3 regions of the Phyllobacterium sp. P30BS-XVII genome follow, and region 1 is predicted to be linked to each of the others. Evidence: riboswitches for the same ligand, from Rfam matches in the RefSeq annotation. Region 1 holds a riboswitch; each other region holds the start of a gene.

The links. A riboswitch is a leader RNA that binds a small molecule or an ion and turns the genes downstream of it on or off. The one in region 1 is predicted to bind cobalamin.
Region 2: it holds a riboswitch for cobalamin, as region 1 does, so the genes downstream of both, FHW17_RS14090 (ribonucleoside-diphosphate reductase subunit alpha) here and metE (5-methyltetrahydropteroyltriglutamate--homocysteine S-methyltransferase) in region 1, are expected to answer to the same signal.
Region 3: it holds a riboswitch for cobalamin, as region 1 does, so the genes downstream of both, cobU (bifunctional adenosylcobinamide kinase/adenosylcobinamide-phosphate guanylyltransferase) here and metE (5-methyltetrahydropteroyltriglutamate--homocysteine S-methyltransferase) in region 1, are expected to answer to the same signal.

The regions. Positions count from the first base shown of each region.
Region 1 covers NZ_JACGXO010000002.1:285,605-290,587, forward strand. The annotation lists gene FHW17_RS07330 (alpha/beta hydrolase) at 1-304, opposite strand, end outside; gene FHW17_RS07335 (CGNR zinc finger domain-containing protein) at 427-984, shown strand; gene metE (5-methyltetrahydropteroyltriglutamate--homocysteine S-methyltransferase) at 989-3,298, opposite strand; cobalamin riboswitch at 3,403-3,622, opposite strand; gene FHW17_RS07345 (MFS transporter) at 3,683-4,983, opposite strand, start outside.
Region 2 covers NZ_JACGXO010000004.1:397,105-402,087, forward strand. The annotation lists gene FHW17_RS14080 (iron ABC transporter permease) at 1-917, shown strand, start outside; gene FHW17_RS14085 (heme ABC transporter ATP-binding protein) at 920-1,711, shown strand; cobalamin riboswitch at 1,762-1,989, shown strand; gene FHW17_RS14090 (ribonucleoside-diphosphate reductase subunit alpha) at 2,093-4,972, shown strand.
Region 3 covers NZ_JACGXO010000002.1:612,603-617,585, forward strand. The annotation lists gene FHW17_RS08840 (isobutyryl-CoA dehydrogenase) at 1-348, opposite strand, end outside; gene FHW17_RS08845 (cobyric acid synthase) at 479-1,942, shown strand; cobalamin riboswitch at 2,351-2,585, shown strand; gene cobU (bifunctional adenosylcobinamide kinase/adenosylcobinamide-phosphate guanylyltransferase) at 2,741-3,265, shown strand; gene cobW (cobalamin biosynthesis protein CobW) at 3,270-4,322, shown strand; gene cobN (cobaltochelatase subunit CobN) at 4,341-4,983, shown strand, end outside.

The sequences.
Region 1 (4,983 bases):
GGCCAAGCTTCTGCGTGAACGCGTCGATGATGTCGGCCAGATGATCGAATGTATAGGCGAATTCCTTGTTTGACGGCGCATCGCTGTGGCCGGAACCCGGATAATCAGGCGCAACCACATGATAGCGGTCGGCAAGCAATGGAATGAGGTCACGGAACATATGGGACGATGTAGGGAATCCATGCAGCAGCAGCAGCGTTGGCGCATCCTTTGGCCCTGCCTCCCGGTAGAAAATATTGAGACCATCGACCTCCTGTGTGCGGTAGCTGATCACCGGGCGTGCGTGTTCGTTCGACTGTGACATCGTTCTTGCTCCTGTTGGGTGGTGCGTTGCACCGTCTAAATTATGTTTTGATGGTTACTCACATCAAGGTAACTTGTCAAATTGAATTTTGATGGTTACTTTGAGAAGCGAAAGGAAATGCGATGTCGTTCATTTTTCTGGGCAATGCCCTCTGGCTGGATTTCGTCAATACACAGATCATTGACGGTGAGCTTGTTGATCTCATCGGCGGCGGCGATGCCTTTTTGCAATGGGCAAGGGCGGCGGATATTCCGGCTGATGAACGTGCGACGCATGGCTTTGACAGGGCATTGACCGAAACACGATTGTTTCGGGAACAGCTGCGCGCGGCGGCAAACGATCTTGCGGCGGGCACCGCGCTTAATCCTGCTTTCATCGCCGATATCAACCGGCGTATGGCGGATCATCCTGTTGCGACAGTTCTGGAAAATTCAGGCAGCGGATGGGCGACCCGCGCCAGGCCAGTCACCGAAGGGCCCGAGCGCGTTCTGGCTGATATCGCCAGTGATTTTGCCCGGTTCGTTGCCACCGAAGGCACAAATGTCCGCAAATGCAGCAATGAGCGCTGCTGCATCATGTTCTATGACACCAGCAAGAACCACACCCGCCGCTGGTGCAGTATGGAGGCATGCGGCAACCGGGCAAAAGCTGCCGGTCGCCGCGCGCGTGTCGCTCAATAGCGGCTTACTGCTCTAGCCGCAAAAGCTTTGCTGCCTCGACCATGTTGACGAGGGCTGGCTTCACGTCTTCCCATTTGCGGGTTTTGAGGCCGCAATCCGGGTTGACCCAGATCTGGTCCGGGGCAAGATTTCTTTTGGCCTTACGCAGAAGACCAGCCATTTCATCGACAGGTGGAATGCGCGGTGAATGGATGTCGTAAACACCGGGTCCGATTTCGTTCGGGTAATGGTAGGTCACGAAAGCATCGAGCAATTCCATTTTCGATCGCGATGTCTCGATGGAGATCACATCCGCATCCATGGCCGCGATGGAGTCGATAATATCGTTAAACTCCGAGTAGCACATATGGGTGTGAATCTGGGTCTCGTCGCGCACGCCCGAAGCGGAGAGGCGGAAGCACTCGATGGCCCAGTCGAGATAGGCAGCCCAATCAGCTCGGCGGATCGGCAGACCTTCGCGAATGGCTGGCTCATCGATCTGGATGATCTTGATTCCAGCTTTTTCCAGATCGCTCACCTCGTCACGCAGTGCCAGCCCGATCTGGCGGCAGACCTGATCACGCGAAAGATCATCGCGCACGAAAGACCATTGCATCATGGTTACGGGACCGGTCAGCATGCCCTTCATAGGCTTGTTTGTGAGGGACTGGGCAAAGGATGACCATTCAACGGTCATGGCTTTCGGGCGGCTGACATCGCCGAAAATGATCGGCGGGCGAACGTAACGCGAGCCATAGCTTTGCACCCAGCCATGTTTGGTGAAGGCAAAGCCCGAGAGCTGTTCGCCGAAATACTGCACCATGTCGTTGCGCTCAAACTCACCATGGACAAGCACATCAATGCCGATTTCCTCCTGCCAGCGAATGGAGGTTTCGGTTTCCTTGCGCAGCAGTGCGGCATAAGCATTGGCGGTCAGCGCACCCTTGCCATGTTCCGCCCGCGCTTTGCGTACTCCATCCGTCTGGGGAAAGGAGCCGATAGTGGTTGTCGGAAAGTCGGGCAAGCCAAGCGATTTCTGCTTTTCACGCCGGGCAGGATAGGGGCTCTGACGTTGTGCCTGCTCCGTTGTCACCGCTCGCAGACGCTGTTTTACCGCTTCGTCATGAATTTTGGTCGAGGTGTGGCGTGTTTCGATAGCACGGCTGGCGGCCGCCAGTTCGTCTCGCACGCTGTCTTTGCCCGTGTTGATTGCTTTGCCAAGGATCGACAATTCTTCAAGTTTCTGGGTGGCAAAGGCCAGCCAGCTTTTGAAATCAGGGTCGATATCCGTTTCGAGTTCGAGATCGACAGGGGTGTGCAGCAGCGAACAGGATGGTGCCAGAATGAGGTGATCTGTTCCGCGCTGGGTGATCACGGGTTCGATGCGCCGGAGGATGGCTTCAAGATCCGCACGCCAGACATTGCGGCCATCGATAACACCAAGCGACAGGACAAGACCAGCCGGAGCCTGAGCCACCACCCTGTTGAGTTGCTCGGGCGCACGGCAAAGATCAAGATGCAGGCCAGCAACAGGCAGCCCCAAAGCCAGATCGAGATTGTCACCGAGGGCGCCAAAATAGGGCGTCAGCAGCAGTTTCAGCCGGGGCAGGGCGCGGGCAAAGAACGCATAGGCCACGCGGAATGCGGTCTGTGTGCTTTCATCAAGATCAAGCACCAGCGCAGGTTCATCGATCTGCACCCATTGCGCCCCATTGGCGGAAAGGCGGCGCAGAATTTCCGTGTAAACGGGCAGGAGGCCCGGCAATAGTGACAGTGGATCGAGGCGGTCATCCTTGCTCTTGGCGAGTTTGAGGAAGGTGACAGGTCCAAGAATAACCGGACGTGTATCAAAGCCCTGCTCGCTGGCTTCGCGGTACTCATCAACGGGCTTGTTGGAACCAAGGGTGAATTCCTGACCGCGCGTCAGTTCAGGCACCATGAAATGATAATTGGTATCAAACCACTTGGTCATCTCCTGCGCCGCTACGCCGTGATGGGCGCAACCTTCGTGATCTTGCGAGCCCTGACTGCCCCGCGCCATGGCGAAGTAGGTTTCAGGGGCTGCAGGACCGCCCTTCCATTCATAGTTTTGCGGGATCGCGCCAACCATGACGCTGGTATCCAGCACATGGTCATAGAGTGAGAAATCATTGCTCGGTATGTGGTTGAGGCCATGGGCCTTCTGCAAAGCCCAGTTTTCCTGACGCAGGCCCACAGCGATATCCTGCAGAGTGACGATATGGGATTTGCCTGACCAGAAATTTTCCAGCGCGAATTTCAGCTCGCGCCGTTTGCCGATCCGAGGGAAACCCAGATTGCTTATGGTGATAGACATAGTTCTTTACCCCGATTGGTTGAGGGCAAAGGCCAGGCGCACGCATGCAGGAAATACGGGCATCGCAATGCCCGCTTGCAAGCGACACACCGGACACCCCGCCCGTGGACGTTATCTATCGAGGCAGGTCTCCTGGCTCACGGGTCAGTGCTCTTGTCAGGCCTTCCCGATCCATGTGCGGATCAGTGACACGAAATTGACAACAGCTCGCCGCTTACAGTTGCGGGGGCAGCTCCGGATTAGATCTCGGGAAGAGATCGCACCGTATTCCCTCTTAGCTCTGCGCCCCGGAAGGCGCAGAGAACCACGATGAAGGCATGGTAGGCGTGTGTCCGCAGACTGTCAATAACACATAAAGGTATCTTTATATGGTTACGTCATCATTTAATGGGCGACGGCTGGTTCACCGACAACGTCGCTCTTGCTGCTTTTCTTGATGGTCAGGGCGAGCAAGGCTGCGATGAAGCAGAGAATACCGGCGGTGAAGAATGCAGGCAGGTAGCTTGCATATTCCGTCCGGGCGAAACCGCCACCATAGGCAGCCGATGCGGCTCCAAGCTGATGGCCGGCAAAGACCCAGCCGAATACCATACCGGCCTTTTCGCGGCCAAAACGATCCGTTGCCAGTTTGACGGTTGGCGGTACGGTGGCGATCCAGTCCAATCCATAGAACATGGCGAACAGCGTGAGGCCGTAGATGGAGAAGTTGCTGTAGGGCAAAAAGAGCAGCGAGGCACCGCGCAGGCCGTAGTACCAGAACAGCAACCAGCGATTATCGACCCGGTCGGACAGCCAGCCGGAACCGATTGTGCCGAAGAAATCGAAGAAGCCCATCATGGCAAGCACGCTGGCCGCTGTCACTGCGGCGAGGCCGTAATCACCGCAAAGCGCGACGAAATGTGTCTGGATCAGGCCGTTGGTGCTCGCACCGCAGATATAGAACGTGGCGAACAGGACCCAGAACGTGCTGCTGCGGGAGATTTCTTTCAGTGTGACAAGCGGCATGATGATGAGTGAGAGAAGTCCGCCCGTTATCGGAGCAGTCTTCGTGACTTCTTTTTCGCCATAGGCTGGCAAGCCCACATCGGCTGGACGGTCGCGCATCAGCAGAAATACCGCAACAGCGGCAACGGCGAGCAGGGCGCAGACCATCATGGTGGCGGCACGCCAGCCGTAATTTTCACTGATGGACGCCATGAGTGGCATGAAGGCCAACTGGCCGGTCGCCGAGCTTGCGGTCAGCATGCCAAGCACCAATCCGCGCCGTTCCGTAAACCAGCGCGTGGCGACAGTTGCGCCGAGCACCATGGCGGTCAAGCCAGTACCGAAGCCGATCACAACGCCCCATAACAGGATAAGCTGCCAAATCTGCGTCATGCCCAGCGATAGAAACGAGCCACCGGCAATAAGCGCGAGCGCCACGCAGACAACCTTGCGCACACCGAAATAGTTCATGAAAGCGGCAGCGAACGGACCCATCAGGCCGAACAGCAGCAGACGAATGGAAAAGGCCGTCGCGATCTGTTCCGTGGTCCAGCCGAACTCTTTTTCCAGCGGTACGATGAGTACGCCGGGCGCGCCAACAGCTGCCGCGGTAACGAGCATGGTGAGAAAGGTGACGGCGACAACAACCCAACCATAATGGACATTGCGTCGGGCGAGGGTCGCGGCAAGTGGTGAAGAAA
Region 2 (4,983 bases), on a different contig from region 1:
GCGCTGACGGCACGGAAAGCGCACTGTCTGTCAGAGATCGCATCATTATCTATGATATCCGGCTGCCGCGCGTCATTCTCGGCACATTGATTGGAGCTTCGCTTGCCGTGTCCGGTGCGGTCATGCAGGGCCTTTTTCGCAATCCACTGGCAGATCCCGGCATTGTTGGCGTATCGGCGGGTGCGGGTCTGGGTGCAGTCAGCGTGATCGTATTGGGCGGAACCATTTTTGCGCCTGTTGTCGCTTTATTTGGGCTTTATGCACTACCGCTTGCTGCTTTTTTCGGCGCCTTGGCCTTCACCCTTATTCTATACCGTGTGGCAACGCGGCGGGGACAAACATCCATCGCCACCATGCTGCTCGCGGGGATTGCGCTTGGTGCCATGGCCGCTGCCTATATCGGGGTTCTTGTTTATGTCGCCGATGACAAGCAGTTACGTGACCTGACATTCTGGAGCCTCGGCTCGCTTGCCGGTGCCAGCTGGATCAAGATACTTGCATCAGGGCCGTTGATTGCATTCGCACTTGTCATTTCACCTTTCCTCGCCCGCGGCCTCAATGGTCTGGCATTGGGAGAGGCATCAGCCAGCCATCTCGGCATTCCCGTCCAGCGGTTCAAACGCATTGCCATTGTCACGGTTGCAGCGGCAACAGGCGCATCGGTTGCCGTCAGCGGTGGTATCGGCTTTGTCGGCGTAGTTGTCCCGCATCTTCTGCGCCTCGTAATTGGTCCGGATCATCGTTACCTGTTGCCAGCGGCTGCGCTGCTTGGCGCAAGCCTGCTGCTGATTGCCGATGCTGTGAGCCGCACAATCGTTGCTCCATCAGAACTGCCCATCGGCATTGTCACTGCTGCCGTTGGTGCTCCCTTCTTCCTATGGATATTGCTGCGTCGTCGCGGCATTCTGGACCTATGACCATGATCCGCGTTTCCAATGTCTCCGTGTCACTTGGACGAAGCAAGATTGTCAAAGATGTATCCTTTGATGCTGGGGCAGGTGAGTTCACCGTCATCGTCGGCCCTAATGGTTCGGGGAAAACGACATTGATGCGTGCTCTCTCCGGTGATCTGCCGCATGAGGGCACAATCAGCATCAATGGCACCCTGATCACCCAGTTGAAACTCTGGCAGATGGCGGCCATGCGCGCGATCCTGCCGCAATCAACCTCGCTGTCTTTCCCGTTCACCGTGCGGGAAATCGTCAAGCTTGGAATGACCAGCGGCCGTTCCGGCGCGCCTCGTCATACCGTGGATACCCTGCCGGATGACGCGCTCGAACGGGTCGACCTTGCAGGCTTTGGCGGACGTTTTTATCAGGAACTCTCCGGCGGCGAACAACAGCGCGTGCAACTGGCGCGCGTTCTCTGCCAGGTCTGGCAACCGGTGCTTGATGGCCAGCCCCGCTTCCTCTTTCTGGATGAACCGGTTTCCAGCCTCGATATCAAACACCAGCTTATTATCATGCAGATTGCCCGTGATTTTGCTGATCGTGGTGGCGGCGTCATCGCGATCCTGCACGACCTCAATCTTACATCCATGTTTGCCGACCGTATTGTGGTTATGCACAGGGGCCATGCTGATTCTGTGGGTACACCTGAGCAAGTCTTGACGGATGACCGCATCTTGCGTGTTTATGAATGCGCGCTGAAAGTGGGTGGCCTGCCCGGCAAATCCGTACCATTTGTTTTGCCCCAATCCGCGATGCTCTGAGTTAGCGAAGATATCACCATCTACCTATTGACTGCGGATGGCGATTTGATACTAAATATAGATGTTATGGTTCTACCGAGTCGCAAGACCGGGAGCTAAGAGGGAAGCCGGTGAGGTGTCGTTGACATTGATGCCGGCGCTGCCCCCGCAACTGTAAACAGCGAGTTGTTGTCGATAATGCCACTGAAGCTGCGCCCTCAAGGTGCAATCGCTTCGGGAAGGCCGACACCAGCGCCGACCTGTGAGCCAGGAGACCTGCCATAACATGATGAACGTCCACGGGCGGGGTGTCCCGGTGTGTCGCTTGCAATGGTCAGTCCCTGACCTATTCCTTGCACGCGTGCGCTCGACCTTTGCCCCCAACATTTGGGGTATAAGCACATGTCTCTTTCTCTTGAAACCACCCGTACCGATGGTCAAGCACCTGTTCGCTCTGGCGACACACCATCATCCTCGACAGAACCCGGCTACCGCGTCATCCGCCGCAATGGTTCGGTAACACCGTTTGATCCCCTGAAAATCACTGTCGCCTTGACCAAGGCTTTCCTCGCCGTTGAAGGCAATGTCGCCGCTGGCTCGCGCCGTGTGCATGATGTGGTTGAAGGTCTGACCTCCGACATCGTGACAACATTGAAACGCCGCAGCAGCGAGGGCCGTCTGTTTCACATTGAGGATGTGCAGGATCAGGTTGAGCTTGCCCTTATGCGCAGCGAGAACCACAAGGTTGCACGCGCCTATGTTCTCTACCGGGAAGAGCGTACGCGGGAACGCGCCAAACTGGTTGAGCCCGTGGCTGAAACCGGCCCGTCACTCAATGTCACCCTGCTCGACGGCACCAAGGCTCCGCTCGATGACATCCGTCTCGCCCGTATCATCAATGAGGCTTGTGAAGGTCTGGAGGGGGTCAGCGCTACTCCCATTCTGAGCGAGACCCAGCGTAATCTTTATGACGGCATCACGCTCGATGAGCTGTCGCTTGCGCCTATTCTGGCAGCGCGCACGCTCGTTGAAACCGAGCCGAACTATTCCTTCGTTACCGCCCGTCTGCTGCTCGACAAGCTGCGCCGCGAAGCATTGAGTTTTGTTTTCGGCAGGTCTGAACAGGCAACCCAGCAAGAAATGGCGGAACGCTACGCAGATTATTTTCCGGCCTATGTAAAAGCTGGCATTGAAGCCGAACTGCTCGACCCGGAACTGGCTCGTTTCGATCTCAAAAAGATTGCCACTGCCTTGAAACCGGAACGCGACCTGCAATTCCAGTATCTCGGCTTGCAGACGCTTTATGATCGCTATCTCCAGCAGACACGCGGCATCCGGTTTGAGCTGCCGCAAGCGTTCCTGATGCGCGTTGCCATGGGACTTGCGTCGCGCGAGATCGACCGTGAAGCCCGCGCCATCGAATTCTACAATCTGTTGTCGTCGTTCGACTTCATGGCGTCCACGCCAACATTGTTTAACTCGGGCACGTTGCGCCCGCAGCTATCCTCCTGCTTCCTGACCACCGTTGCCGATGATCTCGACGGTATCTTCAAGGCGGTGAAGGATAATGCGCTGCTGGCGAAATATTCCGGCGGTCTTGGCAATGACTGGACGCCGGTACGCGGCCTTGGTGCCCACATCAAAGGCACCAACGGCGAAAGTCAGGGCGTGGTGCCATTCCTGAAAGTTGCCAATGACACGGCCATCGCGGTCAATCAGGGTGGCAAGCGCAAGGGCGCGGTCTGCGCCTATCTTGAAACATGGCACGTGGACATCGAGGAGTTTCTCGATCTGCGCAAGAACACCGGGGATGACCGCCGCCGTACCCATGACATGAACACGGCCAACTGGGTGCCTGATCTGTTCATGAGCCGTGTGGAAGCGGATAAACAATGGACCCTGTTCTCGCCCGATGAGACGCCTGATCTGCACGACCTCTATGGTGCAGAATTCAAATCCGCCTATGAGGCCTATGAAGCCAAGGCTGCGCGCGGTGAACTTCGTGTGTTCCGCACCGTCAGGGCATTGGACCTGTGGCGCCGTATCCTGACCATGCTGTTCGAAACAGGCCATCCATGGGTGACTTTCAAGGACCCTTGCAATATCCGCTCACCGCAGGGCCATGTCGGCGTGGTGCATTCCTCGAACCTGTGTACCGAGATTACGCTTAATACATCCAGGGACGAAGTTGCGGTCTGCAATCTCGGCTCCATCAATCTAGCCAATCACATTGGCAGTCAGGGGCTTGATCTGGAACGTTTGGCCCGCACGGTGGCAACAGCCATGCGGATGCTCGACAATGTGATCGACATCAATTTCTACACCATTCCGGAAGCGCGCCATTCCAATCTGCGTCACCGTCCGGTTGGCCTTGGGCTGATGGGTTTTCAGGATGCCTTGCAAGCCTTGCGCATTCCCTATGCGTCCAGCGAGGCCGTGGCTTTCGCCGATCTGAGCATGGAAGCGATCTCTTACCATGCCATTTCCGCGTCGGTGGACCTCGCCAGCGAACGCGGCAGCTATCCAAGCTTCAGCGGCTCGCTGTGGTCGAAAGGAATTCTCCCCATCGACTCCATTGAGTTGCTCGATCAGGCCCGCACAGCAACCGGTGCCAGGCTTTCCATGGATCGCAGCACAACCCTTGACTGGGAAGCCTTGCGCAAGCGGGTGAAAAAATCGGGCATGCGCAATTCCAACACTATGGCGATTGCACCAACCGCCACCATCTCGAACATTTGCGGCGTCGCCCAGTCCATTGAGCCCGCCTATCAGAACCTCTTCGTCAAATCCAACATGTCCGGTGATTTCACCGTTGTGAATGCCGCGCTTGTGCATGATCTGAAGGCGCGCGGGCTATGGGATGAAGTGATGATCTCGGACCTCAAATATTTCGATGGCTCGGTCGGCGAGATCGATCGCATCCCTGACGATCTCAAGGCGCTCTATGCCACTGCCTTTGAAATCGACAGCGCATGGCTGATCGCAGCGGCCTCGCGCCGGCAGAAATGGATCGATCAGGCGCAGTCGCTCAATCTTTATATCGCCAACCCAAGCGGCAAGAAACTGGACGAGCTTTATCGCCTCGCCTGGAACAGCGGGTTGAAGACCACCTATTATCTGCGCTCGCGATCTGCCTCGCATGTGGAAAAATCCACGCTGAAAGGCACGGATGGCAAGCTGAATGCGGTTGCCGCCAAGCCGATTGCTGAACCCATCATTCTGTCGGAACCGGCTGGAAATGCCTGTTCCATCAACGATCCTGACTGTGAAGCCTGCCAGTAAGCGCGCACGCG
Region 3 (4,983 bases), 330 kb from region 1:
CGGCACAAAGCGCTGGCGCTGTTCATCATTGCCGTAGAGATCGATCATCCATGTTGCCATGTTGTGGATCGATATGAAGGCGGAGAAGGCCGGGCAGGCGGCTGATAGCGCTTCAAAGATCAGCACTGCATCGAGCCGTTTGAGCCCCGAGCCGCCAAACTCTTCCTTCACATAGATGCCGCCCATGCCGAGCGGGCCGGTTTCCCTGATGACATCAGCTGGAAAATGCTTGTCACGGTCCCAGGCAAGCGCGTTGGGTGCAACGCGGTCCGCGGCAAAGGCGCGGGCCATGTCCTGAATTGCCAGCTGATCTTCATTGAGTTCGAACTGGCTGGACGCCGTATCCACGAGCGCATCCATGATAACCTCCCTGTATTCCTCTTAGCCGCAGTTTATCCCAAGCGTGGGGCCGCGCAACGACAGAGATGCGTTTTGACGGGGGCTAGGAAGAGAAAGACATATCCGCTACTCAAAGCCCATGACACACGCAATCATGTTGCAGGGAACAGGGTCAGATGTTGGGAAATCCGTCCTGGTGGCCGGACTTTGCCGGCTTGCGCGCAATCGCGGATTAAAAGTTCGGCCATTCAAACCGCAGAATATGTCGAATAATGCCGCTGTCAGCGATGATGGCGGCGAGATTGGCCGGGCGCAATGGTTGCAGGCCGTCGCCTGCGGCGTGCCCTCATCAGTGCATATGAATCCCGTGCTTTTGAAACCGCAGTCCGAGACCGGCAGCCAGATCATCGTGCAGGGCAAAGTCTGGGGACAGGCGAAGGGGCGCGATTACCAGAAATTCAAGGCGCAGCTGCTCGATGCTGTCATGGCGTCATGGGATATTGTGCGCGATGGCGCTGATCTTGTGATCGTCGAGGGGGCGGGTTCGCCAGCGGAAATCAACCTCAGGGCAGGGGATATCGCCAATATGGGCTTTGCCACCCGCGCCAACGTGCCTGTGCTGCTGGTCGGCGATATCGACCGGGGTGGGGTGATTGCCTCAATCGTCGGGACCCATGCGATCCTGCAACGGCAAGATCGGGATATGATCATCGGTTATCTCATCAACAAGTTTCGCGGTGATGTCTCGCTGTTTGATGACGGGTTGAAAGCCATCAGCCAATTTACCGGCTGGCCCTCTTTCGGCGTCGTGCCGTGGTTGAAAGATGCAGCACGGTTGCCGGCGGAAGATTCGGTTGTGCTGGAACGTCTGGCGAAGGGCGAGGGCCGGGCGCTCAAAATCGCGGTGCCGGTGCTTGATCGCATTGCCAATTTTGACGATCTCGATCCGCTGATGGCCGAGCCGCAGGTGGATGTGGTGATGGTGCGCAGTGGCGAGCGGCTGCCGTCCGATGCGGGGCTGGTGATTATTCCCGGTTCCAAATCCACAATCAGCGATTTGCTGCGGTTTCGCGAAAATGGCTGGGACAAGGATTTGGACCTGCACCGGCGTCGCGGCGGGCATATCATTGGCATATGCGGCGGTTTCCAGATGCTCGGCCGGACGGTGCGCGACCCTGATGGCATCGAGGGCAACGTGACGGAAACCCAAGGGCTCGGGCATCTCGAGATCGATACGGTGATGGAACCTGAAAAGACCGTGCGCAATGTCGAGGCACATTCACTGCAGTTCGATCTGCCGCTCAGCGGTTATGAAATTCATCTGGGCCGGACGACGGGCCCGGATTGTTCCAGCCCTGTTGCCCGTATCAATGGTGTGAATGATGGGGCGATATCGAAAGACGGCAAGGTGTTTGGGACCTATCTGCACGGGCTTTTCGGCGCGGATCGCTTTCGTGCGGCGCTGCTGGGGTCGATGGGTATTGCGGCTGACGAGTTTGATTACCGTGCGGGTGTGGATGCCGCGCTGGATAGTATCGCGGGGCAGCTGGAGGATTTGATTGATGTCGATGCGTTGCTTGCATGTGCTGCAGGCAGATATTGATGCTCACACCGCCGGTAGCCCGACAGGGCAGAGGGGCGAGACCCGTGGCTCGCCCGTCCTTCGGACCACCACAAGGGGGGAGATCACATTGGCATAAACGCCTTTGCACAACAGGCATGGTTCTCAGATTGTGCTAGGCGGCACTGTCAGCTGATCTCCCCCCTTGTGGGGGAGATGCCCGACAGGGCAGAGGGGGGTGAACGTTGATGGTGCGTGGTTCGTGGTTCGACAAGCTCACCATGAGGGAAATGGGTGGGTTGTAGGGAGCCAAGCTCCGCAACGTGGCAGAATAAAACTCCCTTGCATCATCCCTCTCCCTCATGGTGAGCTTGTCGAACCACGAACCCACCCTACCACTCTCTTACCAAACAGCACACATTCAATTGACATTTCTCGTGGGGGATGAATAACGTCCAGCCCATGATTGGTTCCCATATTGGTCGAAGGCCAAGGGATCAAAAGGGAATGCGACGGCCGTACCCTGAAGGGCGGTCCCACCGCAGCCGACCCCGCGACTGTAGAGCGGCGAGGATCAATGCAAAGCCTGACGCATATGCAGAGGGCAGCCACTGGGAAACCGGGAAGGCGGCATTCATTCTGTGACCCGCGAGCCAGGAGACCTGCCAGTCATAGAGCCTTTCCCAGGAAAGGCTTGGGGTAATCCTGCCCAAGAATCGAAGGGTAATGTCCCTTCAGGCCCAGCACGGAGGTTGTTATGGCTGCTCGTATGACGCATTTGCTTGTTTTCCCGCCCGCATTCCCTTTGATGGATGGATCGTTGCGGTTGCAATAGCGGCGATGCCTCAACTCAATTCAGGTGTGACTTTCATTCTCGGCGGTGCCCGCTCGGGCAAATCCAGCTTTGCCGAAGGCCTGATCAAGTCGTCGGGCCTTGACGCGATCTATGTCGCAACGGGCAGGGCGTGGGATGAGGAAATGTCTGTACGCATTGACCTGCATAAAAAGCAGCGCGGTTCACTATGGCGTACCATAGAAGAGCCGCTTGATCTGCTGGATACCCTGCAAGGGGTGGCTGGCGAGGGCAAGGCTGTTCTTGTCGACTGCCTGACGCTCTGGCTCACCAATCTGATGATGGATGAGCGCAATATTACCGCTGAGACGCGGCAGCTTGTCGAAGCGCTGCCGAAACTTCAAGGTTCGATTGTTCTGGTCTCGAACGAAGTGGGTCTCGGCATCGTTCCGGAGAACCGCATGGCGCGCGATTTTCGCGACCATGCCGGACGTCTCCATCAGGCCGTGGCGCAAGCTGCGGCAACAGTCTATTTCGTGGCAGCCGGACTGCCGCTCACAATGAAGGGATAGGAATATGCAGGGTCAAAAGATTCCAGCAACAGTCATCACCGGTTTTCTCGGTTCGGGCAAAACCACGATGATCCGCAATCTGCTTGAAAACGCCAATGGCAAGCGTATCGCGCTTATCATCAATGAGTTCGGCGATCTGGGCGTCGATGGCGGTCTGCTCAAGGGCTGCGGTATCGAAGCCTGCCGCGACGAGGATGTGATCGAGCTGAACAATGGCTGCATCTGCTGCACAGTGGCGGATGATTTCATTCCGACCATGACCAAGCTGCTTGATCGTCCTGATCGCCCCGATCATATTGTCATCGAGACATCGGGTCTCGCCCTTCCGCAGCCTCTGGTTGCAGCGTTCAACTGGCCTGAAATCAAGACGCAGGTAACGGTTGATGGTGTTGTTACCGTGATTGACGCCTCTGCCGTATCCGAAGGCCGTTTTGCCGATGATCATGACAAGGTTGATGCCCAGCGCATTCAGGATGAATCACTCGATCATGACAGCCCGCTCGAAGAACTGTTCGAAGACCAGATTCGCGCCGCCGACCTGATTGTGCTCAACAAGACAGACCTTATCAATGACAAGCAGCTTGATGGGGTGCGCGGCGATGTGCAGAGCCGCTCGTCCCGCTCGCTCAACATGGTTTCGGCAAGCTTCGGCAAGCTTAGCAATGAGCTTCTGCTGGGGCTTGGCGTTGGCACGGAACAGGACATTGCCAACCGCAAATCGCACCATGAAATGGAGCATGAGGCGGGTGAAGAGCATGATCATGATGAGTTTGAGAGTTTTGTCGTTGGTCTAGGCCCGGTTGCGGAACCAAAGAGCTTTGTTGAAAAGCTGAAGACCGTCATTGCCGATCACGACATTCTGCGCCTGAAAGGCTTTGCCGATGTTCCCGGCAAGCCCATGCGTCTGGTGGTGCAGGCTGTCGGCACGCGCATCGAGCATTACTTTGACCGTGCCTGGAATCCGGGTGAAGAGCGCCAGACGCGTCTCGTCGTTATCGGTCTGCATGATATCGACAATGATGCCATTACATCCGCTGTCACTGCTGCGGCCGTTTAACTGAGGCTGGAAAACTGAATGCATCTCCTGCTTGCCCAGAAAGGCACCATTGCTGAAGGGACCGAGGCTATCGACCTTGGCCAGACGCCGGGAGATGTGTTGTTTCTTTCCGCTGCTGATACGGAACTGGCGAGCCTTGCCTCCGCACGGCGGCAGGGCGATGGCGCGGTGTCGCTGCGCCTTGCCAATATGATGAGCCTGTCGCACCCGATGTCTGTCGACGCCTATGTGGAGCGGACGGCGCGCCATGCCAAGCTGATCGTGGTCAGGGTTATCGGCGGCGAAAGCTACTGGCCCTATGGTCTGGAAGCGCTGCATGCCTGTGCCGTCAATCACAAGGTGCAGCTTGCGGTGCTGCCGGGGGATGACAAGCCCGATCCGGGGCTCGACCGGTTTTCAACCATTGCCCGGCATGATCGCGACGCACTCTGGCATTATCTGCTGGAAGGTGGCGCGCAGAATGCGCAGCGTTTTCTCGATTATTGTAGCGCTCTGATCCATTCCAGCGAGAAGCCGCAGGACGCTGCACCCCTGCTGAAAGCGGGACTGTGGTGGCCGGGGAAACCAGCGCCTTCGCTGGAAGAAATGCGCAGGAGTTGGCAGGACGGCGCGCCAGTTGCCGCGATCTGTTTCTACCGGGCGCTGGTGCAGAGCGGGCAGA